DNA from 3 places in the Bradyrhizobium sp. USDA 4452 genome. Region 3 is predicted to be linked to each of the others. Evidence: predicted binding sites of a transcription regulator. Region 3 holds the regulator's gene; each other region holds the start of a gene.
What was found. Region 3 encodes LexA, which represses DNA repair genes until DNA is damaged. Its sites were predicted from a motif close to TGTTCNNNNTGTGTTCNG; they were not measured.

Region 1 (9,908 bases), 290 kb from region 3:
CGTTCTTCGGCGTGCCGAGCGGCCAAGTCGTGGAGTTCGGCACCGAGATCGAGATTTAGCCTTGCGGCCCGGATGAGCGAAGCGTAATCCGGGACGCTCAGCGACGCGTTGCCGGCCCCGGCTTTCGCTGCGCTGCATCTGGGCTTCCGGGTTACCTGGCTTGGGCCGTTACGGCGGCGCTAGCCGCCGTTGCCGTTCTCGCCGTTTTCCTCTTCCGGGATGTGCTCGACCGAGACCACGTGCTCGTCCTCGGCGGTGTCGAACACGATCACACCCTGGGTCGAGCGGCCGGCGACGCGGATGTCGGCCACCGGGCAGCGGATCAGCTGGCCCTTGTCGGTGACCAGCATGATCTGGTCGGCGTCCTCGACCGGGAACGAGGCCACCAGATTGCCGTTGCGGTTGTTGACGCTCATCGCGACGATGCCTTTGCCGCCGCGGCCGGTGGTGCGGTACTCGTAGGACGAGGTCCGCTTGCCGTAGCCGTTGACCGAGACGGTGAGCACCACCTGCTCGGCCGCCGACAGCTCGGCGTAACGCTCCTGCGACAGCTGGATCGCGTTCGTCGTCTCCTCGCCCTCGGCATCCGCCGGCTCTTCGCTTGCGGCCTCGCCGGCCACCGCACGGCGCATCTTCAGGTAGGCGGAGCGTTCGTCCGAGGTGGTCTCGACATGGCGCAGGATCGCCAGCGAGATCAGCTTGTCGGCTTCGGCGAGCGCAATGCCGCGGACGCCCATCGAGGTGCGGCCGGTGAAGACGCGCACGTCGGTGACCGGGAAGCGGATGCACTGCCCGCCGGCGGCGGTCAGCAGCACGTCGTCGCGCTCGGTGCAGATCTGCACGTCGACGATCGCCTCGCCTTCGCCGAGCTTCATGGCGATGATGCCGGAGCGACGGACGTCGACGAAATCGGACAGCTTGTTGCGGCGAACGGTGCCGCTGGTGGTCGCGAACATCACGTCGAGATTGCTCCAGGAGGATTCATCCTCCGGCAGCGGCATGATCGTGGTGATGCGCTCGCCCGGCTCCAGCGGCAGGATGTTGATCAGCGCCTTGCCGCGCGCGTTGGGAGCGGCCATCGGCAGCCGCCAGACCTTCTCCTTGTAGACCTGTCCGCGCGACGAGAAGAACAGCACCGGGGTGTGGGTCGAGGCCACGAACAGCCGCGAGACGAAATCCTCGTCGCGGGTCTGCATGCCGGCGCGGCCCTTGCCGCCGCGACGCTGCGCCCGGTAGGTCGACAGCGGCACGCGCTTGACGTAGCCCGCATGCGACACGGTGACGACCATGTCCTCGCGCTGGATCAGGTCCTCATCCTCGACCTCGCCCTCCTGCTCGATGATCACGGTCTTGCGCGCCGTCGCGAACTGCTGCTTGACCTCGGCAAGCTCGGTCTTGACGATGCCTTGCACGCGGGCACGCGAGCGCAGGATGTCGAGATAGTCGGCGATCTCGGCCGCGAGCTTGTCGAGCTCGTCGGAAATTTCGTCCCGCCCCAGTGCGGTCAGGCGCTGCAGCCGGAGATCGAGGATGGCCCTGGCCTGCTCCATCGACAGCCGGAGCGTGCCGTCTTCGTTGATGCGATGCCGGGGATCGTCGATCAGCGTGATCATGGCCTCGACGTCGCGTGCCGGCCAGTCGCGCGACATCAGCGCCTCGCGTGCGGTGTTCGGATCGGGCGAGGTTCGGATCACGCGGATGATCTCATCGATGTTGGCGACCGCGATCGCGAGGCCGACCAGGATGTGGGCGCGATCACGGGCCTTGCCGAGCAGGAACTTGGTCCGCCGAGTCACCACCTGCTCGCGGAACGCGACGAAGATGGTGAGCAGGTCCTTCAGATTCATCGTCTGCGGACGGCCGGAATCCAGCGCCAGCATGTTGGCCGGGAAGTTCGTCTGCAGCGGCGTGAACCGGTAGAGCTGGTTCAGCACCACGTCGGGAACCGCTTCGCGCTTCAGCTCGATGACGACGCGATAGCCGTCACGGTCGGACTCGTCGCGCAGGTCCCCGATACCCTCGATCTTCTTCTCTTTGACGAGCTCGGCGATGCGCTCGACCATCGTCGCCTTGTTCACCTGATAGGGAATCTCGGTGATGATGATCGCTTCGCGATCCTTCCGGATGGTGTCGATCGTGACCTTGCCGCGCATCACGATGGAGCCGCGGCCGAGATGGTAGGCAGAGCGGATGCCCTGGCGGCCGAGGATGACGCCGCCAGTCGGGAAGTCAGGACCTGGAATGATGTCGATCAGCTCGTCAATCGTGAGCGAGGGATTGTCGATCAGCGCCACGCAGGCGTCGACGACCTCGCCGAGATTGTGCGGCGGGATATTGGTCGCCATGCCGACGGCGATGCCGCCGGCGCCGTTGACCAGCAGGTTCGGGAACCGGGCCGGCAGAACCGACGGCTCCTTCTCGGAGTTGTCATAGTTCGGCTGGAAATCGACGGTCTCCATGTCGATGTCGGCCAGAACGGCGAGTGCCGCCTTGGTCAGCCGCGCCTCGGTATATCGATAGGCAGCCGGCGGATCGCCGTCGACCGAACCGAAATTGCCCTGGCCGTCGATCAGCGGCACGCGCAGCGAGAAATCCTGCGCCATGCGGACCATCGCGTCGTAAATCGACTGGTCGCCATGCGGGTGATATTTACCGATCACGTCACCGACGACGCGCGCGGACTTGACGTATTTCTTGTCCGGCGTGTGTCCCTGCTCATGCATCGAATAGAGGATGCGCCGGTGCACCGGCTTGAGCCCGTCGCGCGCATCGGGCAGCGCACGCGACACGATCACGCTCATCGCGTAATCGAGGTAGGACTTCTTCATCTCGTCGAGAATGGAAACGGGACGAATATCTGAGGGCCCCGGCGGCTCGCCGGGCTTGTGGTCGTCGTTATCGGACAAAGGGGAAATCCGGTCAGTTCTGCTGGGGAATCATATAGCCCATCGGGGGCCTGATAACCACCCTTGCGTGGCTCCGGAAAGCCGTTTTTCCCTTCGTTTTTTCATGCACTTACCGGCCGCATCGCAGGTTTGCGGCGCGCCCGCATTGCCCTGCGGTAGCGAGGTCGCAAAGACCTGGTGGAACCGGCCTTCGCACAGCCCTGATCGTCCGATCACTGGCCGAAAATCACCGCGTGCATGATCCGCCCGGGCACAAAGGTAAAGAGACCGGCAATGACCAGCGCGCCAAAGAAAATGCCGATCATCGTGAACTTATGGCGGCGAACGTTGTGACTCCGCGCGGCCGCGACACCGAGCACCAGCATGATCAGCGCCAAGATCGACAGCAGATGGATCGGGCTCCACGGGCCCACCAGCCGAATCTGATGGATCCAGAACGAGCTCCCGGCGACCACCAACATCAGGATCACCCAGATCCGGCCCAGCGTCCGGTGCGGCAGCGTGCCCTTCGGTGCGGCGAGCTGGATCGAGCCGAGCACGAAAGCGGCCATCGCGGCAAAGGCGTGGAGCGGGATCGCAGGCGCAGCGTCGAGCAATGGCGCGAGGCTCATGATGGCAGCCCTCGAATGAAGCTCGCGGCCAGACGTCGCTCGCCGCAGGCGAATGTAAATATCATTTACATCAGCCTGTGTCAAAGTCTAGGGAACCTGAGCTGATTGTCCCTAGATGCGCGAGATCCTGCAGTCGTTTATCGGAATACCCTCATAATCCACACAAGGAAGCTGCCACGGCAAATTGCAACGCCGCTCCGCGAAATGATCTTCACGGAACGGCATCCAATTGAACAGTGGGGAGCGCGCCCCGTCGTCAGAACGGGATGTCGTCGTCCATGTCGCTGTTGCGGCTGCCGCCGCCGGCGGCGACCGCACGGCGCGGCGCCGAGCTGACCGGACCGGACGAGCCGAAATCGCTGCCGCCATCATCGGAGAAGCTGCCGCCTCCACCGCCGCGCCCGTCGAGCATGGTGAGGTTGGAGTTGAAGCCCTGCAGCACGACCTCGGTCGAGTACTTCTCGACGCCACTCTGGTCGGTCCATTTGCGGGTCTGCAATTGACCCTCGATGTACACCTTGGCGCCCTTCTTCAGATACTGCTCGGCGACCTTGCAGAGGCCTTCGTTGAAGATCACCACGCGGTGCCACTCGGTCTTTTCCTTGCGCTCGCCGGTGCCCTTGTCGCGCCAGGTTTCCGAGGTCGCGATGGAAAGATTGGCGATCGGACGGCCGTCCTGCGTCCGCCGGATTTCCGGATCCTTGCCGAGGTTTCCAACCAGGATCACCTTGTTCACGCTTCCCGCCATCGCATCATCTCCGCTCAAAACCGGGCGCCGGACATCGGCCGCCACTCTCAACCTTCGCCACTTACCTTGCAGGCGTCGTGGAAGACCCTATACGACGGCGCCGGCTCGCTGCCGTTGCCGTTGCGCGGTTTATCCACGGATATCGAGATATAGCATCGCCGCCGGGATTGTTCCAGTTTTGTTCGCCACAACCAGCCGTAGAAGCGGCCGATACCGATCGAGCGGCAGCCTGTTTAGATCCGGGCCGCCTGCTCCGCTCCATTAGAACGAAAAACAAGCCATAAATCAGTGCCTTGCAATGGCCACACTTCTTGCGCGAGTGTGGCTTTTGGGAGACGGCGTTTCCGGTTGAATCAGCGTATAGCTACCGTCCATCAGACGGGCGCTCGCGTCTGAAGTCGCGCTTCGGGACCTGTGGGAGCCGATTGGGAAGCTGAGGGTGATGATGAAGAAGTTTTTGCTCGGTACGGTTGCCCTGATTGCGTTCGCTGCGCCGGCCGCAGCTGCCGATCTCGCTGCGCGCCCCTACACCAAGGCGCCGCCGATGATTGCCGCCGTCTATGACTGGAGCGGCTTCTACATCGGCGCCAACGGCGGCTGGGGCTCGAGCCACAATTGCTGGGACCAGATCCCGGCCGGCGTCTTCATCGGTTCGGATGGTTGCCATGATGCGACCGGCGGCGTTGCCGGTGGCCAGATCGGCTATCGCTGGCAGGCTGGCACCTGGGTGTTCGGCCTCGAAGCGCAGGGCGACTGGGCTGACCTGAAGGGCAGCAACAACAGCGCGATCTTCCCGGGCCTGTTCACCAACCAGAGCAAGATCGACGCGTTCGGCCTGTTCACCGGCCAGATCGGCTACGCCGTCAACAACGTGCTGCTGTACGCCAAGGGTGGCGCGGCGCTGACCGACAACCGCTTCAGCACCTACTTCACGCCGACCGGCGTGCTTGCCGGCCGCGCGACCGACACCCGCTGGGGCGGCACCATCGGCGCCGGCATCGAAGTCGGCTTCGCGCCGAACTGGACCGCCGGTGTCGAATACGATCACCTGTTCATGCAGGATAAGACCTACAATCTCACCACGCCGACCGGCGCGCTGTTCAGCAGCATCCGCGATCGCCAGGACGTCGACCTCGTCACCGTCCGCGTGAACTACAAGTGGGGCGGCCCGGTGGTTGCGCGCTACTGATCGCGCCGCACGGATTTGATCCAGACGAAGGGCCGGCCTCGTGCCGGCCCTTTTGTTTGCGCGGTCGGCGAGCGGCCAACGAAGGCAACGAATCAAACGCGGCTAAACCTTAATAAATTGTAAAATATTAAGTGGATTCAATATGTTACATGTGTTGCAGGCGCGCCACGCTCGATTGCAACCTGTGCTGGTAGCCTTGTCCCGTCATTGATCGATTCGAAGCGGGATGGATTCCATGAAGCAGCTTTGGGTTGCCGCAGCCGGCCTCGCCGCGCTGAGTGTTTCGTCCGTATCGGCGGCTGACCTCGCCGCGCATGCCCCAACACCGGTGCCGGTCGTAGCGCCCGTGACCAGCTGGAACGGCTTCTATCTTGGCGCCCAAGGCGGCGGCGGCTGGGGCACCAGCAGCGAGACCTATCTTGGCGCACCGAACGACGCAGCGTTCATCGGCACCCAAACCTACAACACCAGCGGCGGCTTTGTCGGCGGCGTGATCGGCTACAATGTCCAGACTGGACCCGTCGTGTTCGGTGTCGAGGGCGACTACCACTGGTCCGCCGTCACCGGCCGCTCCGGCGTGATCAATGTCGGACCGCCCAGCGTGCTCGACAGCTATTACACCGAGCTACGCAGTTTCGGCGACATCAAGGGCCGGCTCGGTTACGCCGACGGCGCCACGCTGTGGTTCGTCAACGGCGGCGCCGCGGTCGGCGACATCCTGCACCGCTACAATGCCGGGCTCGCGCCGCCCTCGGCCTCGGCCAGCGACACCCGCTGGGGCTGGACCGCCGGCGCCGGCGTCGAATACATGTTCGCCGCCAACTTGTCGGCCAAGCTCGAGTACAACTACGTCGATCTCGGCAAGGTCGCGCCGATCCAGTACACGCCTGCGATCAACGATCGCTCGGAGTGGAAGGACACCTTCCACACCGTCAAGCTCGGCATCAATTACCACTTCAACGCGCCAAGCCCGGTCGTATCGGCGAAATACTGAGGTACCGGCGGCGCGCGCCGCTTCTGCGCAGCGAATACAGCGCCGGTCCTTTCGTCGCGTGCAAGCGCGCGCATGGCTTGGGCCGTTTTCCGCGCATTGTGGTTTCACAGATACACAACTTCCAAGATTTCTATGTAGAAACACGTCAGGGCCACGCGACACTGCCGTGGCGCTCCCTTCAACGTTTGAAGGGGACAACAAGAAAATGGGACTGGGACTTTGAAAATCAGGAATGTTTTGCTGGCCTCGGCCGGCATGTTTGCCCTCAGCGCAATTGTACCGGCAATGGCCGCCGACATGGCGGCTCGCGCGCCTTACGTGAAGGCTCCGCCGCCGGCCGCGATCTATAACTGGACCGGCTTCTACATCGGCGGCTTCGGTGGCTATGCCAGCGAGGACTCCGGCAACCCGAAGATGGAAGGCGGCTTCGGCGGCGGCACCATCGGCTACAACTGGCAGGCCGGCAACATTGTGTACGGCCTGGAGGCCGACGGCGCCTGGGCTGACGTCAATGCGTCCGCGACCGCGTTCGGCATCACCGCGACGAGCAAGATCGACTCGCTGGGCACCGCGCGCGGCCGCATCGGCTTCGCCGTCGACAAGGTGCTGTTCTACGGCACCGGCGGCTATGCCTGGGCCGACAACAAGCTCACCGTCAGCGCTGGCGGCGTGAGCGTCTCGCAGAGCAACTTCCACTCCGGCTGGACGGTCGGCGCCGGCATCGAGGCGTTCATCGCGCCGCAGTGGTCGATCAAGGGCGAGTACCTGTATCGCAGCCTCGGCGGCGAGACCTACTTCGGCGTTCCGTCTGCCGACATCAACCTGCACACCGTGCAGTTCGGCGTGAACTATCACTTCGGCGGCCCGATCGTCGCCAAGTACTGAGCGAAACGGACCTCAGGGTCTCGGAAAGGCCGGCCTCGCGCCGGCCTTTTTACGTTTGGGAACCGGTTCCTGCTGACGGCTGCTGCCAACAGGCAAACTATCCGTTGATGGACGCGACTCAGCACTGGAAATTGTCGGCTGTTCTTCCTACGTTCCAGTCTTCTCACCCATCGGCGCAAGGTCCCGGCAGCACCGGCGATGCGCGCCCAAAAAAGGCGCCCGATCATGCGCCCGGAACTGTCGCTATGGATGAAGTGCTCAAGGCGAAGCGCCAACAGAACGCCGGCTCCTCATCGCGCGCCATTACGATCCGCGGCGCGCGCGAACACAATCTGAAGAACATCGACGTCGAGATTCCGCGCGACAAGCTCGTGGTGTTCACCGGCCTGTCCGGCTCCGGCAAGTCGTCGCTGGCATTCGACACCATCTATGCCGAGGGCCAGCGCCGCTACGTCGAGTCGTTGTCGGCCTATGCGCGGCAATTTTTGGAGATGATGCAGAAGCCGGATGTCGACCAGATCGACGGCCTGTCGCCGGCGATCTCGATCGAGCAGAAGACCACGTCGAAGAACCCGCGCTCCACCGTCGGCACCGTCACCGAGATCTACGACTACATGCGCCTGTTGTGGGCGCGCGTCGGCGTGCCTTATTCGCCGGCAACGGGGCTGCCGATCGAGAGCCAGATCGTCTCGCAGATGGTCGACCGCGTGCTGGCGCTCCCCGAGGGCACCCGCCTCTATCTGCTGGCGCCGGTCGTGCGCGGCCGCAAGGGCGAGTACAAGAAGGAGCTCGCCGAGTACCTCAAGAAGGGCTTTCAGCGCGTCAAGATCGACGGCACCTTCTACGAGTTGTCGGAGGCGCCCGCGCTCGACAAGAAATTCCCGCACGACATCGACGTCGTGGTCGACCGCATCGTGGTGCGCCCCGACCTCGCCCAGCGCCTCGCGGAAAGTTTCGAGACCGCGCTGAAGCTCGCCGAGGGCCTTGCGGTGATCGAATACGCCGACGCGCCCGCCGCGGCCGGGCAGGATGAGAAGAAAGAGGACAAGAAGAAGACCGCGAAGATCCACGACAAGAGCGGACCCGAGCGCATCCTGTTCTCGGAGAAATTCGCCTGCCCGGTCTCCGGCTTCACCATCCCCGAGATCGAGCCGCGCCTGTTCTCGTTCAACAATCCCTATGGCGCGTGCCCGGCCTGCGGCGGCCTCGGGGTCGAGCAGCATATCGACGAGGACCTGGTCATCCCCGACAAGGAGCTGACCCTGCGCAAGGGCGCGATCGCGCCCTGGGCGAAGTCGTCCTCGCCCTATTACATCCAGACCCTGACCGCGCTCGGCAAGCACTACAAGTTCACGCTTGACACCAAGTGGAAGGACCTGACCAAGAAGGTCCAGAACGCGCTGCTGCACGGCTCCGGCGACGACGAGATCAAGTTCTCCTACGAGGACGGCGTCCGCTCCTACGACACCAAGAAGCCGTTCGAGGGCGTCGTCACCAACATCGACCGCCGCTACCGCGAGACCGAGAGCGAGTGGGCGCGCGAGGAGCTCGGCAAGTATTTCTCCGACGTGCCCTGCGAAGGTTGCCACGGCTACCGGCTGAAGCCGGAGGCGCTGTGCGTCAAGATCGGGGGCAAGCATATCGGCGAGATCTCCGAGCTCTCGGTCAAGCGCGCCGGCGAATGGTTCGAGACCGTGCCGGAGGCACTCAACGCGCAGCAGAATGAGATCGCGGCACGCATCCTGAAGGAGATCCGCGAGCGCCTGACCTTCCTGCTCGACGTCGGCCTGAACTACCTGACGCTGTCGCGCTCGTCGGGCACGCTGTCCGGCGGCGAGAGCCAGCGCATCCGCCTCGCCTCGCAGATCGGCTCGGGCCTGACCGGCGTGCTCTACGTGCTGGACGAGCCGTCGATCGGCCTGCACCAGCGCGACAATGCCCGCCTGCTCGACACGTTGAAGCGGCTCCGCGACCTCGGCAACACCGTGGTCGTGGTCGAGCATGACGAGGACGCCATCCGGCTCGCCGATTATGTGCTGGACATCGGGCCCGGCGCCGGCATGCATGGCGGCCACATCGTCGCCGAGGGCACGCCCGACCAGATCATGCGCAACCCGAAATCGCTGACCGGCAAGTATCTCACCGGCGAGCTTTCGGTTCCGGTGCCGGACCGGCGGCCGCCGAACCACCGGCGCACCATCAAGGTCATCAACGCCCGCGGCAACAATCTGAAGAACGTCTCGGCCGAGATCCCGCTCGGCCTGTTCACCTGCGTCACCGGCGTCTCCGGCGGCGGCAAGTCGACCTTGCTGATCGACACGCTCTACAAGTCGATCGCGCGCAAGCTGAACAACGCCAGCGAGGGCGCCGCGCCGCACGACCGCATCGAGGGCCTCGAGCACATCGACAAGATCATCGACATCGACCAGTCGCCGATCGGCCGCACCCCGCGTTCGAATCCGGCGACCTATACCGGCGCCTTCACGCCGATCCGCGAATGGTTCGCCGGCCTGCCCGAGGCCAAGGCGCGCGGCTACGAGCCCGGGCGCTTCTCCTTCAACGTCAAGGGAGGCCG
Region 2 (9,908 bases), 1.1 Mb from region 3:
GGGAGTGAACGGGACGCCGAGGCCGTAGATTTACGGGGGTCGCTGTGGGGACACGGCGAAGGGGATTGTCATGATGGGAAGTCGCGCTTCGGATGATGCGGGACGCAGGCTCTTAGCCTCGAGCGCGCTGGCGCTTGGTGCCGCGGTTGCCCTGTTTCATTTCACCGATCCTGCAAGCGCCGCGGACCGGCGGGCTCCGCAATCCAGCGGCGTCTTCGTCAGCGAGATGAGCGACGTCCAGCGCGTCAAGGTGACTGTCAACAAGTCGCGCACCTTCAGGGTCGATACTGCATTTTCGACGATCGTCGCCGGCTCGCCCGATATCGCCGACGTGAAGTCGCTGAGCGACCATCTCGTCTACGTGCAAGGCAAGAAGACCGGCACCACCAACGTCATCCTGTTCGACAGCTCGATGAAGCAGATCGGCATTCTCGATGTCGAGGTGACGTTCGATATCGGCAATCTGCAGCAGAACATCCAGGCCGGCACCGGTACGCGCGGCATTCGCGTGTCCGCGTCCGAAGGCCAGGTGGTGCTGAGCGGCATGGCCGCCGATGCGGTGGCCGCGGAGAAGGCGCTCACGATTGCAAAGGGAAGCGTTCCCGAGGGCGGCGTCGTCGTCAATGCGATGAGCGTTGCAGCGCCGCAGCAGGTGATGCTCGAGGTGCGTTTCCTCGAGGTTAGTCGCCAGGCAGGACGCGACCTCGGCGTGAACCTTGGGGTGGCCAACGCCAACGGCACCAATATTGGCATTTCGGGGCAGGGTGGCGTTGTAGCGGCTGGCCGAATGCCGATTGGCGGTATCAATACAAACACTGGCACCTTGGGTGCCGGGGGCACCGCCGTCGGAACCACTCCCACAGGCAGCTTACCTGTGCTGGCAACGGTCGGAACGCTTGTCGGTTCTGCCGGGGGCGTATCTCCGCCGCCGTTCGGAAGCCTGCTGACCAGCCTCATCAGGACCGGCAACGGCGGCTCGGTGGATCTTCTGATCACCGCACTGGAAACCAAGGGACTCGCCCGCCGGCTCGCGGAGCCGAACCTGACCACGCTTTCCGGCGATGCTGCGCGCTTCCTGGCCGGCGGCGAATTCCCGGTGCCGATCCCGACCCAAACGACGAACGGTTTTCCGACCGTGACGATCGACTACAAGAAGTTCGGCGTCGAACTGGCCTTCGTGCCCACCGTGCTGTCTCGCGGCGTCATCAACCTTCGAGTCGAGCCTTCGGTCAGCGAGCTCGACTTCTCCAATGCGGTGACAATTCAGGGAACGACCGTACCATCTCTGACCCGCCGCGACGCACGCACCACGGTCGAACTGCGCGACGGCCAGAGCTTTGCCATCGCCGGTCTCTTGCAGACGCGCAACCGGCAGGACGTCTCGCAATTGCCGTGGATCGGCTCGGTGCCGGTGCTTGGAAGCTTGTTCGGCAGCAAGTCGTACCAGCAGGAGGAAACCGACCTGGTCATCATCGTGACGCCGCGCCTCGTCGCGCCGGCGGCGCCCGGTCAACAGCTGGCATCGCCGCTCGACGCGCGCCTGCCGGCCAACGACGTCGATTTCTTCCTCAATGGCCAGATGGAAGTTCGCAAGCGCTACGACGACTACGTCAATTCCGGCGGCGAGGTGAAGGGCCCTTACGGACACATCATCGCGCCCAATGCGGTCGCGCCCGTTCCGCTCCCGGCTGCCGCTGCAAACCAGCCGGTCGTGAAAACCCTGAACTAGAGGAGGCGAGAGATGACGACCAAATATCTGGCTCTGCTCGCCCCCTTGATGCTCGGCGGCTGCTATGGCGTATACGGTCATGACGAGATGGACCGCTACGTCCAGCGTTCCGACACCATCACGATGAGTGCCGGCAACGCCAAGGAGGTCAATGCCGTCACCCACACGATCCATCCGTGGCCGGCCTATGTCGGTGACCGCAGGATCGCATATGATGCGCGGCGGACAGGCGAGGCCGTGAAGCGCTACGGCACCACAACGCGGCCGGTCGATCAGCTTCCCGACATGGGCGACCCGACCAAGGCGATGGGCCAGGCGCCGCCCGTCACCACTATTCAGAATGTCAACACAACCGGCTTGGGAGCGGGGACCGGAGGCTCAGTGGCCGTCGGGGTTGGCAAGTAGTAATGGGCTGATGGATCTCAGCCTGCGGGCATTTGCCGTTCGGATGTCGATTTCTCGATCAATCTTTGCGGTGTAGGCGGGAGGACGGGGCGCGGACTTGGAAGGGGAGTTTCGACGTTGGTTTCTGGCGCCGGCCTCGGGTGTTTCGGTCGTGCCGTCTGTTTCTCGTAGGTGTTTTGCGATGATGTTTCGAAGGGTGCAGGAGATGCGCTGGAATTGGGGCACGGGGCGAGGATTGCATCGTCTCGCGCCAGCGTTGATCTGTTGTTGCTTGGCGACCGGCCTTGCCGGCTGTGATTACACGACGCGGGAAGCTGCGATCGTCGCGCCGGTGGATCCGCCCGGCGGCGACCCGGTGCAGGAGCCGACCGACGTCAAATACTATCCCTCCGATGAGCCGGTGCGGATGGGCCTCGAGCAATACAACCGCGGCAACTACGGCATCTCCCAGCGCTATTTCAAGGACGCGGTCGAGAAGGCGCCGAAGGACGTGACGGCCTGGGTCGGGCTCGCTGCGAGCTATGACAGGCTGCGCCGCTTCGATCTTGCCGATCAGGCCTATGCCCAGGCGATCCGGATCGGCGGCGAGACCGTCCAGATCCTGAACGATCAAGGCTATTCCCTGATGCTGCGCGGCAATCTCAGCGCCGCGCGACACAAGTTCGAGAAGGCGTATGCGCTCGATCCGGGCAACCCCGTCATCGCCAACAATCTCGAACTTCTCAACGGAAGCCGCAAGTTCATCGAGCGGTCGCCGAACAATCAGCCGTAGGATGGTTGCGGCGGCAAGCGATGCCGCCGCGTCGATCTAGTTCGGCATCAGCACGGCATCGATGCGGCGGCTGTTTCGCGTGCTGATGATGATCACGCCGTTGCGGATCGCAAATCTCGCTCCGACCAGTCGTGGCGCCTTCTCCGTCAGCGGCGACGGCAACGGAATCATTCCGCCCGTGACGGGATCGCCGACGTTGATCGGCGGCCCGCCGCCGGCGGCCGAAGGGGCCGCCTTGATGTATTCCCTGATCAGCTGAATCTCCTCTCGCGAGAGGTTGAGCGCAGTCTGCTCGCTGCCGGCATCAGAGGCGTTCTTGTTCGCCCCAAGCTTGTCCTGCGCCTCCTGTTGCGCGGCCTCGCGTTTCGCGGCGTCCTGTTCGAGCCGCGTGAGACGGTCTCTCAGCGGGACCAGCTCCCGCCGCAGCGCGGCGTTGTCCGACTTCAGCGAAGTGATCTGGCCGAGTGCAATCGCTGCCGCAACGCATGCAACGACCGAGATCAAGCTGAGGCATGCAACGGCCAGCCCCGGCATTGCAGCGCCATTCACCCTTTTCCGATCCGGCGTTTCGCCGTCGGAGTGCCGCTGCCGCGCTCGGGTAAATCGCGGCAGGCTGGTGCCGAGGCGTTTCACAAGGTGTGAGAGCCGGGAAGCGCTTCGGTCCGTCTCGTGAATGGAGCCAAATGCCGGCTCGGGGACGATCGGGGAGCGCGCGGGCAGGTCGGGGGCTGCCGTCGAGCGGCTTGCTCCCGAGGTCGGGCGACCGTCAAGGCCCTCTTGCATCATGAAAGGGACTGGCCGGTCGATCACGCCGGGCCGTTCGATCACGGCATTCCTGATCGCATCGCGCGGGTCGGCAGCAACGGTCTCTAGGTGCTCCGCCTGCGGTTCGCCGGCCTCCTGCTCGTCGAGTTCCTGTTCGATCCGGGACGCTTCGAGCTCGCGCCATAATGCGAGGCCGGAGTCCGTGATCTGCAGCCCAGCCTCATTGATCGAAGCCCATCCGGATTGGAAGACGTCGGCGTCGCCAAGTTCTGCCGATCGCTTCAACTTCGTGGCTGCATCGCCCGCCGCGACCATGCGCTTGACCTCGCGGCTGACCTCTTCAAGCGGGATCCGTTGCTCGGGTCTTGCGGCCAGCACGCTCAAGATCGCCAGATTGAACCTCATGTGGCGCCTCTCGATGCCCCGGCAACCGGTCGCGTGGCCGCCGCGCTCGCGTGCAGGCGCTGTACGGAGCGCTGAAGACCTCGAAGCGGATCAATCATGCCGGCGCGGACGTCCGTCAGTCAGTGAGCCGGGCAAGTCTAGCGGCCCCCGCAGAGGCAAACAATGCGCCTTCCGGCGCACGACATCCGTGAAGCCCTTCAGAGAAACTCGCGAAGCCTGGAGAGCTCGATCACGTGCTCGGGCGACAGCACATCCGGCACGAGGGGAGGCTGCGACGTGGTCCGGATCTCGTAGAGATGCCGGGTCTTCTCGGGCTTGCCCATGAAGTCCCGAATGCACTGGTCGAGCGTTCCGTTGACGATCATATAGGGCGCGCGATCCTCTCGCCGGGCATTGCTGAGAGAAGGCCATTTGTAGAGGGAGGCCGCGGCCTGGAAGTCCACCTGATGCGAGTGGTCGGTCATTCCTTGATCTCTACCCGAAAAAGCCTGTTCGTCAAACAACGCGACCGATGAGCGAGCTGGCGCGGCGGGACGCGAGACCCGCGCGTTGTCGCGCTCGTCCTCGGCAGAGAATGCCTGTGGACGTCGAGCGACCAGTCGATTGCCTCGCGGTGATTCCTTGGACTGCGACCGGCAGCCCGCTTCGATGCCTGGCACGACAGCGCATGCCCAACGGTCGCTGGACGACCGCCGGCGCCCGCGACCATTCCCGGTCGGCCGGGATTGGTTATGTTCTTGTTTTGTTCTATTCTCTATTGTAGCGTCCAGAGACGAGCGGTTTTGGTCAGGTCAGGGATGAACCGGTTGAGATGGCAACCGCAGCCACCATCCTTCACGCGGACCTGGATGCGTTTTACGCGTCGGTCGAGCAGCTGCTTGAGCCGTCGCTGCGAGGCAAGCCGATCGCCGTCGGCGGCGGGGTTGTGCTTGCCGCGTCGTATGAGGCCAAGGCCTTCGGGGTCTATGGCGGCATGTCGGGGCGGGAAGCGCGCCGGCTTTGCCCGCAACTCATTTTCGTCGGCGGCCACTTCAGTGATTACCAAAGGCTGGGCGACGCGGCCATCGAGGTGATCGGCGACTTCACGCCGCTGGTCGAGCGCATTTCGATCGACGAGGCGTTTGCCGACGTTGCCGGCTGTACGCATCTGTTCGGAACGCCCGCCGAAATAGCAGCGGCGATCCGGCGGCGCGTGCGCGCAGAGCTCGGCCTTGCGATCTCCGTGGGCGTCGCGCGCACCAAGCATCTGGCCAAGATCGCCTCGCAGGTCGCAAAGCCCGATGGACTGGTCGTCGTCGATCCCGACGCCGAGCTCGGATTCCTGCACGAACTGCCGGTTGAATTGATGTGGGGAGTAGGGCCGGTCACCAGGACACGGCTGGACGCGATCGGCGTCACGACGATCGGTCAACTCGCCGAATTGTCGGAGCGGTCGCTGACGCGGTTGCTCGGACCGGCGGCGGGCGAGAAGCTCGCTGCGCTGGCCTGGAATCGCGATCCCCGACAGCTCACGCCGCATCGGCGCGCGCGATCGGCAGGAGCACAATCGGCGCTTGGCCGAAAGCCGGCGACCGAGCAAGTCATCCGGCCGACGCTGCTTCATCTGGCCGACCGCGTCGCCACGCGGCTTCGGGCGAAATCCCGGCCCGGACGAACCGTGACGGTGCGCGTTCGCTTCGCCGACCTGAAATCGGTGACGCGCTCGATGACGCTCGATGCGCCCGTGTGCACCACGGTGATCCTCGCCAGGCTCGCCGAGAAGCTGGTGCGCGCTGCTCTTGCTGACCATCCAGGCGAGAAGATCATTTCGCTGCTGGCAATCTCGGTGTCGCATCTCGAGGAGCATTGGGATCTTGCGCTCGAGCTTCCGCTCGGACTGGCCGATCAGGCGCTTCGTCCTGGAAGTCCGATAGGGAGGGCGCGCTGGGCCGCGGACTGTGCCATCGACAAGGTCCGCGATCGTTTTGGCTGGGATGCGATCGGATATGGTTCGGCGGCGCTGGAGGCTGTTCGTTCGGTGCCCGACGACTTCCGCAAGCTGGCCGAGAAGGACCTCTAGCCCTTCGCTGGTTCACCGGCTTGTCATCGCATTAAGAAAACGCAATCTGGAATCGCGGGCTTGTGAGGTGCGGCTTCGTGCGCCCGCTCTATCCTGAGCATGCGGAGGATAGCCATGAAGTTCAGCTCCGAACTGATCCAGACGATGCGTGATGCGTTGGACGCGGTGATGGCAAGCGTACCGGCCGATCAATCCGTGTTCGGCCTCAAGGCAGCCGTTGCCGAATGCATCTTGCGAACGGCTGCGCACGGCCAGACGTCGTTCGACGGGCTCGTGACGGCGGCGTCTGATCAGCTTCAATCGATCATTTCGATGCTGAGCTAGAAGGCCGGATCGCGCCCAGGCGCCACCGATGGCCGCGTTGGCGCGTTGCTGCGCAGCCTCGTTGGGCGCCTACGATGAGCCCATGCCTTCCCGGGCGATCCTGGTAAGGGCCTCGTATCCGGATGGCGTCAGGTGCAGGAGATCGCTCTTGTAATTGGCGCACGGCGTTGTTCGTCCGCATGCGATGTCGGAGGCATCGATGGTTCTAATTCCGAGTTCCCGGCTTCTTCTGCTCAGCTCGGCATTGACGGATCCAATATTCTCGGCTGCTCCCTTCATCTGGTCGCCGCGCGGAAGAATCTGGATCGAGAAAATCTTGCCGTTCGGCCAAAGCGACCTGATCTCCCCAAACAGCTTCTTATAGGATTCCATCACGCCGCACGGCTTGTCGAGATAGATGTTGTTGGTCCCCACCAGCACGATGATGGACTTTGGCTTGATCGTCCGCAGCCGCTCGCGTTCGTGCTCGATGAACCAGAGCGTGTTCTGGATCCTGTCGCGTCCGACGCCGAGGTTGGCCACCGGGCCGGCGCCGAGTGATGCAGCCAGTTCCCTCGGCCACGCCTCGACCAGCGAGTCGCCGAGCAAGATTGTCGAGACATCGCCTGACAGGCCCGACACATTTCGTTCATACTTGCGCAAGGCATCGGCGTTGTCCGGCAGGGCGGCCGTTACGGCAAATTGCGTGTCGGTCTTGTCGCATGCAGCTCTCGAACTTTGTGCTCGTCCCGCCGATGGTAGACAGAGCGCCGCGACAATTGATAACGTCGCCGCGACATAAACGGTTGATGTCGTTGACGCGGCGTTGCGAGGTTCTCCATCAAGCGTTTTCGATGTCATTGCGCGGTTCCATCTGAGGCGGTCAATCCGATGTCGCTGAGCATTTCGATCGTGGGACAGTCAAACAGCATCTTGAAGGCAGGCTTTTTCCAGAAGCTCTTGGATGCCGATGACACAATTGAAGTGAAATCATCAGCAAGGATCGGTGCATCTCCGTCCTTGCTCGGTCCGTACTTCGCCCAGGGCGACTTCTTCAAAGGCTCGGAGTTTTGCATCGTCGATACGTGCGTGATCGATTTTTCGCTGCTTTCTGCCAATGCGATCGATTACTACGATGTTGTGAGGTGGGTCGAGTGGATTGGGCATTCCGCCAAGCGCGCCAATTGCGAGCCGGTTTTTGTTTGCATACCGGTGAGCGACATCAACGCATCAAGGACGATCATCTCCGCCTGTATTTCCGTCTGCCAGAAGCATGACTGGTACTACTTGGATGTCCGGGACGTTATCGCCGCCGTCGCCAAGTCCGGGAAGGTGGACGCGAAGGAACTATATGCAGACGGCAGTCATCCGGCCGAATTCCTGTCGGGTGTGATAGCGACGCACCTTGGCAATTTCTTGACTAAGATAGGGACGGCGGAGACTGCCAAGTGCAAACGCACGTTTGCGTTCACGTCTTACGAGCGCGTGCCGCTCAAGGATCAAATAGCGGGCAGACTGGTCGAATACTCGTCGAGGTTGATTGCGTTTTCGGGTGTCCGGCTGGAACGCGGCGAGACGTATCCGATCCACATCGGGTCGGATTCATCGATCCGCGGCCTCATGGTGAACTCGGCGGCGTGCAAGGGCGTGCTGTCGATCGAGGGTGACCGAACCTTCTACAAGAACCTGCGTCTCACGCCCTATCACCCGACCAACTTCGAGGCACGACTCATCCCAATCTGCAGGCCAATTCGAGACCATCAGGGAATGGTCAGGCTTTCGCTGACGAGCCAGCATGTGTCCATGAGCGATGTTACCTTTCATAGCTCGCAGGACGGGGGTGACGAAGGCTTCATCGAAGTTGCCGATCTCCTCGTCGAGCGAGGATGCGATCTGGTAACTTACACCACCACGCGTCCCGCCGATCCGGCCTCGATCAGGTGGATGCCTGATTGAGAGGCGCCGCAACCAAGTTGACCGAGCTCTTGGGCATGGACCGCGGGCAAAGGCCTGCGGCTCGGGCGGAGGTCTCGGGCGTCTGCCTGCTCGGCCGGTCATTTGGGCCCTGGCCGAACCAGGCATGTCCCCGCGGGGCATGCCACGGCACGTATTGCCCTCGCAATATTCCGCGCTCCTACCGACCAACAATCTTTCGGGCGCTGTTAGACGCCCCGTTCTGAAAGTCGATGGATAAGTCGGTCAACGCTTTGGCTGACAATGCCCCTCCGCCGTAGAATCATCACGATTCGGAGGCGCGCTTCATATGACTTCTCAGTCCCTCCATCCTGGCGATGTCGTTAGGTTGGTTCACATGCTCGCGGCCGCAAGGACCGGTCGGCCGTGTGTCTGGTTGCGACAATGACGCCAGGCTATTGGGAATTCCGCTCCAAGGGTGGCACGTTTCGCATCGTGCCATCGAACGGGCGATTTCACTTCTACTTCGAGGAGGAGAATTTGGGATCGTATCACTCGGCAGTGGCCGCGCTCAGCGATCTCCTCGGCGGCTATTCCCATTACCCATCGGCCCGCGGGCTACCGTTTGAAGTCCCCGAATGGACGTTCGTCAGAACGGGATAAGGATGGTTATGGCTGCGAGCGTCTGGAGTATTGCTTGCGCAGTGTTCTGATGGGTGACGTTCCGCCGAGCTGCGTCCATATCGATCGTTAAGTCTCGTGTCGGTCGTGCTTTTACCGGGCGGCTGCGCCCAGCGAGCGATGGTCGTGCAGCGGAAAATTGCGACTTGACCCAGGCCAAGGAGCTCTCCCGGTTGATGGTCGCCGAGGGCAGAGCCACTTCCCTCCTTGCCTGAGCTGAAGTACGCTACCCGCTTTCCCATTTGCGTACTTCGATGACCGCTCAGTCGGGACAACTATTGCCCTTGGTTCTGTTTTCAGTCGGATCAGATTGGTCTTGATACGGAGCGCCAAAAATGGACTCCACACTGGACAACAAGGTTCCGGAAGGGCGGCTCGCGAGTTTGGACGAGCAGCTTTCGAACCTCGCGCGCGAAGCGGGAGTCAGCCCTTCGAGCCCGCCGACCGGCATGAAGGTGCCTCGTGCGCCGCTAGCAACTATTCGACGATTGAGAGACTGGCGCTACCCTGCCTCCGTCGGTCTTGTATTGCTGGCATCCATCGGTGGCGGTGTCTGGTGGTGGTCCTCCGCTGGTACGGCGGTCGTGCCCTCTTCGAGGCCTGCGCCGCTGACACAAGTCCCGCCGAAAGACATTGCGCCGACCTCCGTCGCACTTTCTCCCGACCTGGCACAGCAGCTCGGACCGATGGCGCGCGACCTCGCTGCCTTAAGGCAAGCGGTCGAAAGGCTGCAGTTGAGGCAAGACCAACTGGTCCGCGACAATGATAGCGTGGCAAGGCAAATCACGGCGGGCCAGGCGGAAATAGCACGCAACAACAATGTCATCGACGAGATCAAGGCTGTCCAAAGTCAGATGGCGCAAGACAGCAAGACG
Region 3 (9,908 bases):
CCCTTCGCTATCGGCCGGCAACGTTCCGCAACGTTCGCCTGCCCCACCCCGACGGGGGCACCACACAACGGCTTTTTGGTCGGATCAAGGCCGCCTCGTCACCGGACCATTACGGTCCTGTCACGATGCCCTGGTCAGCCCCAAATCAGCATTTAGTCAACACCAAGTCAGGCTCAAGTCAGCTCCCGGTCGGCCTCCGGCCCAGGCTCGCGCAACCCGTTCTGCCAGGTCGATGGCCTAGTCCCGAATCCGCGCTTGGCCCGGGTGCCCAGCCAATAGCCAAACTGCGCAGGAACATGGCGAAATGGCCCTTCAACCCCGAGTTTTAGCGCGGCATCCATCGGCCAGTTCGGGTTATTGAGGATTTCCCGGCCGACCGCGATCAAATCTGCTTGTTTGTCACGCAGTATCTGCTCGGCCTGGTCACCATGGATGATCAGGCCGACCGCCATGGTCATGATATCGGCGTGCCGGCGGACATATTCCGCCAGCGGCACCTGATAGTTGTATTTGATCTCCTTGCCGAGGATCGGCGCCATCTCGCTGATTCCGCCCGACGAGCAGTCGATCACGTCGACGCCCTTCGCCTTCAGGATCTTCGCCAGGTGCGCGCTCTGCTCCGGGCCCCACCCGGCATTGTCCTCGACCGACAGCCGCACGAACAACGGCTTGTGATCCGGCCAGCAGCCGCGCACGGCCTCGGTCACTTCGATCAGGAAGCGCATCCGGTTGGCGTCCGAGCCGCCATATTCGTCGCTGCGCTGGTTGGCGCGCGCGGAGAGGAATTCGTGCACGAGATAGCCATGGGCGCCGTGCAGCTCTAGCACCTCGAACCCGGCCTCATGCGCGCGCCGCGCCGCCTGCCCCCAGGCCGCAACGAGATCCTTCACCTCATGCGTTTCCAGCGCGCGCGGCACCGGCCAACGCTCGCTATGGGCGATCGCGCTCGGCGCCACCGGGGTCCAGGCGTCCCAATCCTCGATCGCAGCGCTGCGCTCCAGCGGACGGTCGCCCTCCCAGGGGCGGCTTGCGCGCGCTTTGCGGCCGGAATGGCCAAGCTGGATGCCGGCGACGGCGTTCTGCTGTTTGATGAAGCTGACGATCCGGCTGAGCGGTGCGATGAACTTGTCGTCCCAGATGCCGAGATCGCCGATCGTTCCGCAACCGCGACGCTCGACCTTGGTCGATTCGACAATTACCAGACCGGCGCCGCCGGCGGCGAACTTGCCGGCATTCATCAAATGCCAGTCGGTCGGAAAGCCCTTTTCGGCCGAATACTGATGCATCGGCGGCACCACGATGCGGTTCTTCAACGTGACGCCGCGAATGGTCATCGGCGAAAACAGCAGCTTGTCGGACATCGCTTCCTCGCTTCACATCGTTACCCGGCACGCCGGACCGATCTTGTATTTGTCGCCGACGATATCCGCACCGCGCAACGGCCGATAGAGGCACGCCGCGGCCGCGCGCGCGTCGAAATTGCAGGTTCCACCGGATCGAATTTTTGCGCGCGGAGGAAATCATGATCGCCACGCGTGTTGTCTCTGGCAACCGCAAGGAGGAAGCTCATGAGGATCAGCACAATCGCGTTGTTCATCGCCGGTGTCATGGCAACCGGCCCGATGATCGCTGGACACGCGGCCGCGCAAAGCCTGCAAAATGACGCCGACAAGGGCGCCAAGACACGCAATTCCGGTGAATCCGGTTATGTCGGAGATCAGGACCGCCCCGGCGCGGCCTCGACGCCTCCTGGACGCCCCAATGCTGCCACCGGTTCCACGGATGCCGCGACGTCTCCGAGCGCGCAGAATTCCGGGACCGGAATCAGCGGCGCTCCGGGAAACAAGAACGGGCCGCCGGCCAAAGGACAAAGCACGGTGGGCTCAAGCTCGCAGAACCAGCACGTCCGGCAACAGGACCCCTCCAACGTCAAGGGATTGCCCGGCAACAAGAGCGGTGAGCCTGCCAAGCGTTAGCGCCTTGCGCGTCCTCAACAGACGCGACGCCGGTCAATGGCACCGATCGGCGCCGGCTTGAATTGCGCTGCTGATCTGAGCAGTTCTGACTTTATTGAGCGGGCTTGCGGTTCGCCGACAGGTCGGTCGGGCAATTTAGCCCGCATGCGATCGCTCTCTTCTGGTCGGCAACACGCCAGACCAGCAGCGCGACCAGGACGATGATGGTGACGGTGAGCTTGGCCAACGTGTCGTGATTCAATTTCAGCTCCGAGCAACAATCCGCACAGGTGGCAATCATCAGCTGCAAACAAGAGTAGTCCGGCCCCCTCGGCGGCCGTGCCCGGTCCGTCTACCAGACCCGCATTCGATCTGGTCACCATCATGGTACGGAGCTGACGTGGCCCGCAAGCTTTCCGGTCTGCATGGCAGCACAGCACAAGCCGGCCGCGATCGCGCTGGACATTTCTCGTCTGTGTCCTGTTCGGCGTCTGCGCCCTGATCATTGCCCCAGAGGCGCAACAACACCTCCTGCGGCCCAGCCGTCGCGTTGGGCCGCAAATATCTGCAACTCCATATGGCCCGGAATTTGATAAAGAAAAACGCCGCGATCAGCGGGAACCTGCCCGTCCATCATGTAGCCCATATGGGCTACATCCTCGCGACACCGGTCAACTCCGCGCGAGCCTCGCTGCGCCCGCGGCGATCGCGTCGTTGAAGCTCGTGTCCCAGAATTTTCCAACCTCGGCGCGCGCGTCGAGCACACCGAGCTTGAGGAAGGTATCGGCGACCTTCTGGTGGGTCTGCGGCACGTCAGGCGTAACACCTGCGAGCGAGAAGTCGTCGCTGCGGCGGGCGAACTGGTCGAGGATGTCCTGCAGCGGCAAATGCGTCTCGGCCACCTGCGCCGCCGCATAGAGGGGAAAATTCTTGTTGGCGAACGCGTAGGCGCGCTGGATGCGCAGCAGAAAATCGGTCACGGCCGCGTGGCGCTGCGGATCGTCGACCGCCTTCGGATTGGCGTAGATCGGGAAATTGCCCGAGAGATAGCCGACCCCGGTCTTGAGCAGACGCGCGCCCTGCTTCGCGATCGCAAGCTGCCCATTGTAGCCATAGATCGCCCAGGCATCGAGCTTGCCGGAGGCGAACGCCGAGTAGCCGTCCGACGGCGTCAGATTGATGGCCTCGATGTCGCCGAACGCAAGGCCCGCTTCCTCGAGCTGCTTGGCGAGGAAGTAGTGCGCCGTGGTCGCACGCACATAGCCGACGCGCTTTCCCTTCAGATCGGCGATCGAATGGATCGGCGCATCCTTTGCCGCCACCGTGACCTGGATGTTGAGATCCTCATGCGTGACGGCGATGAAGCGCACCTTGGCGTTCTGGCGCGCGGCGAACATTGCCGGAATCTCGCTGCCCGAACCGATGTCGAGCGCATCGCCGTTCAGGGCCTCGATATGGAGCACGCCATTGTTGAGCTCCTTCCATTCGATCCTGTAGGGCGTCTTGTCCTCGCCGGCGGCCTGCAGCAGCGGGCGCCAGCCACCCTTGTAATACGCCACCCGCAACGTGACGCCGCCGAGGTCAGGGCCTGCGCCCGCCCCCGTCTCCGCCCGCACACCGTGCGCAACCAGACTTCCGGCGAGAACGCCGAGCGCAGAACGTCGAGAGAGAGATGGCGTAGTCACCGGCGTTAGGCTCCTGATCAGCAGTCACAACTGCCGCAAGCTTAGGAGAAAAACCGCCGATGTATATGAGACGCTATTTCGTTTTTTGCCCCGCGCGCGAAAAGCCGTTCCAAGGATTGGCGGTTCGGCGCGGAAATCCATATCGGACGACGACAGCCGCGCTACTTCGCAACCTCGTAGACGTCAGGATCGAAGCTCGAGCTCGGATGGGCGAACGCGTTGCGCAGCGCCGGCGAGATCGGGACGTTGTAGTTGATGCCGTTCGGCGGGGTCGGCTGCTCCAGCCACTTCCTGTACATGACCTCGATCTCCGGGCTCTGGTAGAGCTCGGCCGTCGCGCGGTCGGCGAGCGCCTTGAACGGCGCGTCCTCCCGGCGCAGCATGATTCCGAACGGCTCGGCCTTCGAGAACGCCTCCGCGCTGATCATGTAGAGCGCCGGCTCTTTCGATCGCGCGATCGCGACCGCCAGCTGGACGTCGTCGAGCGCGTAGGCTTGGGCGCGATCGGTCTCCAGCATCAGGAACGCCTCGGCCTGGTCCTTGGCCGGCAGCACGTTGATGCCGAGCTTGCGTTCCATGTTGACCTTGATGAGCTGCGTCAGGTTCACCGAGCCTGCTACGGCGGTGACCGGCTTGCCCTTGAGGTCGTCGATGGTGTTGATGCCGGACGATTTCTTGGCGGCAAAGCGCGTGGCGCTCAGGAAGTGCGAGTTTGTGAAGGTCACCTGCTTCTGGCGCTCGGCGCTGTTGGTGGTCGCCGAGCAGTGCAGATCGATGGTGCCGTTGACCATCAGCGGGATGCGGTTCGACGAGGTCACCGGGAGATAGTCGACCGCGATGTCGGGCATGCCGAGCTCCTGCTTCACGGCATCGACGATCTTGAGGCAGATATCGAGCGCGAAGCCGATCGGCCGCTGGCTGTCGTCGAGATAGCTGAAGGGAACGGAAGCCTCCTGGAAGCCCAGCGTGACCTTTTTTGTTTCCTTGATCTTCTGCAGCGTGCCCGACAGCTCCTCGGCCGCCGCGGGGCTCGCGACGAGTATGAGAGCGAAAAGGATGGCGGGCAAACGCATCGGCGGCTCCTGTGCGGGGATCAGGCGGCGGTGATAGCCCAACGCAGAAGCCCGGCGATAGAAGTTGTTGTGTCTATCAGCTATCACGCTTTGCTATGGTCTGCCGCCTGCCGCGCTTGCAACCGCAACGGCGAGACATCCGGACGCGCCGCGTTCTGGTCCGGGCGAGGTCGCCGATTGAGCTCGCTGCGCATTGCCTCGCGGCACCGGGACGTCCGCGGCGCAAAGAAGGGCCCCAGCGAGGGGGTTACACGCTGAGGCCAGGGCAACTTGGTCACGCCATCCTAGACCCCGCCCCGACAATTTCCTCCGCTCCTTCGGAGTACCGGACTCATACGGAGCCGATGACTGAACCTTATTCCGCTCCCGCCCGTATCCCTGACGTCAGGATTTTGCCATTCCTCCTGGGGCTCGAACAACGCCGCCCGTCGTATTTCAATGCGGGCGGCGTTGCGCGTTTCTGGCCTGCAACGAGAAGCGACTACAACGCGCCCGCTCAGCTGACATCAAAGTTCCCGGGCAGGAACCGGAACGGATAACAGCCGACGTGAGTTGGGCCATAGATTTTTTAAAGGATGGAGCGTCATCGCCGTGAGCCGAAAAACCTTGCAAGCACGTTCGGAGCAGGCGCTCGTCGTCATCATTCTCAGCACCGGCGCGCTGATCGCTTACCTCGGCCTCGCGCTCTCCAGGATATGAGAGGTAAGCAACAAGTCGCTTGAAGGTGATTGTTGCGCGACGCCGGGGCCACAGCCCTCATTGACAACACGCGCCCTTGGTTTTGGGTTGCCGGCATTCGCCAGGGACGACGATCGGGATGCAGGCGGCGCCACACATTTAGTGTCGTCCCGGCGAAGGCCAGGACCGATTGCCCCAAGCCTCAACTGTCGCACGACCCCGGGCCGCAGGGTCGACACCCTGCCCTGTCGTCGCATGCCTGCCGCACAAATCGGGGACATTGCCGCCCGCCGGCAATTCTCGTACACAGTTTCACGCAATGACCTCGCAACTCTCTCCCGATTCCGTCGACGTGCTGCTGTTCGATATCGGCCGCGTCGTGCTCGACATCGACTTCGAGAAGGTGATGGCGCACTGGGCGCAGCATGCCGGCTGCGCGCCGGCCGACCTTGCCACGCGCTTCGTCGTCGACGACAGCTTCAAGCATCACGAGATCGGCCGGATCGACGACGCAGCGTTCTTCGCGAACCTGCGCCGGACGCTCGGCATCGACCTCACCGATGCGCAGTTCCTCGAAGGCTGGAACGCGATCTTCACCGGCGAGATGCCGGGCATCGCCCCCCTGCTCGCGACCGCCGCTCAGCGGATGCCGCTCTACGCCTTCTCCAACACCAATCCGGCCCATGTCGCGCATTTCTCCGTGATCCATTCCGAGGTGCTCAGCCATTTCCGCACCGTCTTCCTGTCCTCGACGATCGGGCACCGGAAACCCGACGCCGAGGCCTACGATCATGTGGTAAAAGCCATCGGCGTGCCGGCGTCGCGGATCCTGTTTTTCGACGATTTGGCCGCCAATATCGAAGGGGCGCGGGCGCGCGGCCTTCATGCCATCCACGTGACATCGACGGATGACGTGGCGAGGGCTCTGGCCGCACTTGGTCTGTGATTAGGACGTGAGGAGTTCTGAGCGTGGCGCTGATGCCGGTTGCCGATGCCCTGTCCGCCGTGCTTTCCGGCGCCAACCCGCTGCCGGAGGAGATGGTCGCGCTCGATGCCGCCTACCATCGCACCCTGGCGCGCGACCTCGCCGCACGCCGCACCCAGCCGCCGCAGCCGATGTCGGCGATGGACGGCTATGCCGTGCGCGCGGCGGACGCCGGTGATCTGAAGGCCCGGCTCAAGGTGATCGGCGAAGTCGCTGCCGGCCGGCCGTTCGAGCGCAGGGTTGGCCCGGGCGAAGCGGTGCGGATCTTCACCGGCGGCGTGATCCCCCATGGCGCCGACGCCGTCATCATCCAGGAAGACACCACCGTCGACGGCGACCACATCACGATCACCGAGCCGGCTGCCGCCGGACGGCACATCCGCCCCGCCGGCGTCGACTTCCGTGAGGGCGACGTGCTGCTCGAAGCCGGCAGCCGCCTCTCGGACCGCGCGCTGTCGCTCGCGGCGGCCATGAACTATCCGGACCTTGCGGTGCACCGCCGTCCGAAGGTCGCGGTGCTGGCGACCGGCGACGAGCTGGTGATGCCGGGCTCGGAGCCTGGCCCCGGCCAGATCGTCTATTCCAACGGCTATGCGCTGCGGGCGCTGGCGCGCGCCGAAGGCGCCGAGACCGTCGATCTCGGGATTGCCGCCGATACGGTGGAGGCGACCACCGCCGGCGTCCGGCGGGCCCGCGACACCGGCGCGGACATCCTGATCACGACCGGCGGCGCCTCGGTCGGCGACCACGACGTGGTCAAGCAGTCGCTGGAGGCCGAGGGCGTCGAGATGGCGTTCTGGCGGATCGCGATGCGGCCCGGCAAGCCGATGATGCATGGCCGGTTGGGGCCGATGCGGGTGATCGGCCTGCCCGGCAATCCGGTGTCCTCCTATGTCTGCGCCTTCCTGTTCCTGGTGCCCTTGATTCGGGCGCTGAGCGGCCGAAAGACTGTCCATCATGCCCGCGCGAACGCCCTGCTCGGCCGCGACCTCGCTGCCAACGACCAGCGCGAGGACTATCTGCGCGCGCGCCTCGACGAGCGCGAAGACGGCACGCTGATCGCAACGCCCGTGATGCAGCAGGACTCCTCGCTGCTCGGGAATCTCGCTGCGGCACGCGCACTTCTCGTGCGTCCGCCGTTTGCGCCCGCCGCCCTCACAGGCAACGAATGCGAGATCCTGATGCTGCCGGAGTGAGGCTTTCGCGGCCCGCCGATTACGCGTTGCAGAACGCGTTCACCTGAAATTAAGTGGTTGCGGAACACATATCGAACATATAGTGTCCGTTCATGATTTGTTTCGAGTGCTGGTGTCTACAAACGGGAGACCATCCAGGAAGCGCTTGTACTGAGCACCGCGCTCCTGAGGTCAGGTCCCGCCTGCAGGCGCACCTGTAGAGTCTCGGAATCGAACGACGCTACCAACCGGGGGAATACTCGAGATGCTCACGCGCAAACAGTACGAACTACTGCGTTTCATCAATGAACGTCTGAAGGAGGCCGGCGTACCGCCCTCGTTCGACGAGATGAAGGATGCGCTCGACCTGCGCTCGAAGTCCGGAATCCACCGCCTGATCACTGCGCTGGAGGAGCGCGGCTTCATTCGCCGCCTGCCCAACCGCGCCCGCGCCATCGAGGTCATCAAGCTCCCTGAGCTGTCGGCCGGAGGCGGCAACGGCCGCCGCGGCTTCACGCCGAGCGTCATCGAAGGCACCCTCGGCAAGCGCGCCAGCACCCCGCCGATCGCCGAGGACGACGGCAACCGTCCGGTCGCGGTCCCCGTGATGGGCCGGATTGCCGCCGGTACGCCGATCGAGGCGCTGCAGACCCGCAGCCACACCATCAGCGTGCCGCCCGACATGCTCGGCGCCGGTGAGCACTATGCGCTGGAAGTGCGCGGCGATTCGATGGTCGATGCCGGCATCCTCGACGGCGACATGGCGCTGATCCAGCGCAACGACGTCGCCAACACCGGCGACATCGTGGTGGCGCTGATCGACGAGGAGGAGGCTACCCTAAAGCGCTTCCGCCGCCGCGGCGCATCGATTGCGCTGGAGCCGGCCAACACCGCCTATGAAGTGCGCATTCTGCCGCCGAACCGGGTCCGCATCCAGGGCAAGCTGATCGGTCTCTATCGCAAGTACTGATTTTCAAATACTTGCGGCGGCAGGGAACGAGCGACACATCGGATCGTTCCTTGCATGATAGCGTAACGTGCTGGTTGCCCGATGCGCTCCGACACCTCTCGCGCAGCGTCGCGTGTTTGTGATCGGGGGCGTTGGTCGAGCAGTCGTACAATCGCCCAGAAACGAGGAGACACTCGTTCGCTATCGTCCACTCTGGTAGAGGCCCTATGCCTCAAGGAGAGGCACGGGTCGCTACCTCGATTAGAGGAGCCATCCGATGTGTGACTATAGTCTGCACGCCGTGGCGTCGCGCCCCGCCATTGTTGGAGAGACGCTGATCACCACGACTTTCCGCGGCACGTCGACCCGCGGCTTTGCTTCGGAGAACGATCCCAACGTCGCGGTCTGCATGCTGCCGGGCACCGAGCTCGCTTTCGCCGAGAACGTTCGCTACGACAGCCGCTGGATCTGGACCAAGACGATGAATTTCCGCGTCGGCGTGTTCAACGAAGTCGAGCCCGACGTTCCCGACCGCCATCATGACGCGGTCGAATTCCCCGACGGCAGCCATGTGCTGGTGACCCAGCTCGTCGAGGGACAACGCGTCAGCGTGCTGCAATTGCCGGCACTGCATCCGCCGGTCGAGCAGAAGCCGAAGGTTGTGGAGCGGCGGCCCTCTGCATTCGCGTCGCTGTTTTTGGGTTGAACGCATCGTCACCGCGGGATGAACCATCCGGCGGCGAGTGACCTAAGCGATTTGGAGCGACCCCGGACGTCAGGTTCCGGGGCGCAGAAGGAGATTTGCGTCAGCGGCCACCTTGGCGCATCATCGTACACGGAGGACGTGCGCGGTGGTCGATAAGGTCACTTGGCAAAAGGCTGGACGGGTCACGGAACCGGGCCGCTACATGTTCCGGTTCGGCTGGCTGACGGTAACGGCTGACGATCTGAAGGTCTGGGAGCAGTTTCCCGAGGCTTCCTTCACCCTCGTCAAGAAGCCCGATGCCGACCCCGACTCTGACGAGTATCATCTTGGCCTGTTCGAGCTGCCGGCCGGACCCTCGCCTGGCAACGGCTAATCCTCGCCCTGAAAATCGCTCTCGGCCGGCGTCGCATCGACGGCGGGCCGTGGCGCGGTCGCGGTCGCACGCGGCGTGGTCTCGCTCTCGCCATCGCCGGGAACCGCCGGCGACCATGGCCGGTCGATCCCGCCGGGCTTGACGGCATCAATGGCGTAGCCGTCCCTGATGCGCCGCAGCACCAGCGCGCCGTGACGCCGCAACCGCTCGGCATCGATCACCGAGGCCGCGCAGTCCGTCGGTGCCGGCCGCGCGGTCACGATCAGCGCCGCGCGCTCGCAATCATCAGTCAGCGCCTCGGACCGGGTCGCCAGGGTGACGAAGGCGCC

Region 1: a site for LexA is predicted at 4,434-4,451, ahead of ACVISU_RS01740 (single-stranded DNA-binding protein). Genes of this name have one in related genera too.
Region 2: a site for LexA is predicted at 4,809-4,826, ahead of dinB (DNA polymerase IV). Genes of this name have one in related genera too.

What each region holds. Positions count from the first base shown of each region.
Region 1 is NZ_JBSSGK010000001.1:328,945-338,852, forward strand. Features, by position in the region: gene ACVISU_RS01725 (potassium transporter Kup) at 1-59, shown strand, start outside; gene gyrA (DNA gyrase subunit A) at 180-2,906, opposite strand; gene ACVISU_RS01735 (DUF2306 domain-containing protein) at 3,119-3,517, opposite strand; gene ACVISU_RS01740 (single-stranded DNA-binding protein) at 3,774-4,265, opposite strand; gene ACVISU_RS01745 (outer membrane protein) at 4,711-5,454, shown strand; gene ACVISU_RS01750 (outer membrane protein) at 5,690-6,448, shown strand; gene ACVISU_RS01755 (outer membrane protein) at 6,674-7,333, shown strand; gene uvrA (excinuclease ABC subunit UvrA) at 7,579-9,908, shown strand, end outside.
Region 2 is NZ_JBSSGK010000001.1:1,108,537-1,118,444, reverse strand. Features, by position in the region: gene ACVISU_RS05570 (type II and III secretion system protein family protein) at 71-1,729, shown strand; gene ACVISU_RS05565 (hypothetical protein) at 1,742-2,134, shown strand; gene ACVISU_RS05560 (tetratricopeptide repeat protein) at 2,370-2,906, shown strand; gene ACVISU_RS05555 (hypothetical protein) at 2,943-4,076, opposite strand; gene ACVISU_RS05550 (hypothetical protein) at 4,274-4,540, opposite strand; gene dinB (DNA polymerase IV) at 4,888-6,135, shown strand; gene ACVISU_RS05540 (hypothetical protein) at 6,250-6,459, shown strand; gene ACVISU_RS05535 (SGNH/GDSL hydrolase family protein) at 6,529-7,299, opposite strand; gene ACVISU_RS05530 (hypothetical protein) at 7,330-8,394, shown strand; gene ACVISU_RS05525 (hypothetical protein) at 9,369-9,908, shown strand, end outside.
Region 3 is NZ_JBSSGK010000001.1:43,014-52,921, reverse strand. Features, by position in the region: gene ACVISU_RS00435 (NADH:flavin oxidoreductase/NADH oxidase) at 174-1,361, opposite strand; partial or broken gene ACVISU_RS00430 (hypothetical protein) at 1,791-1,976, shown strand; gene ACVISU_RS00425 (hypothetical protein) at 2,068-2,217, opposite strand; gene ACVISU_RS00420 (hypothetical protein) at 2,458-2,601, opposite strand; gene ACVISU_RS00415 (ABC transporter substrate-binding protein) at 2,627-3,640, opposite strand; gene ACVISU_RS00410 (amino acid ABC transporter substrate-binding protein) at 3,802-4,713, opposite strand; gene ACVISU_RS00405 (HAD family hydrolase) at 5,711-6,337, shown strand; gene ACVISU_RS00400 (molybdopterin molybdotransferase MoeA) at 6,361-7,572, shown strand; gene lexA (transcriptional repressor LexA) at 7,817-8,521, shown strand; gene ACVISU_RS00390 (hypothetical protein) at 8,778-9,206, shown strand; gene ACVISU_RS00385 (hypothetical protein) at 9,352-9,579, shown strand; gene ACVISU_RS00380 (hypothetical protein) at 9,576-9,908, opposite strand, start outside.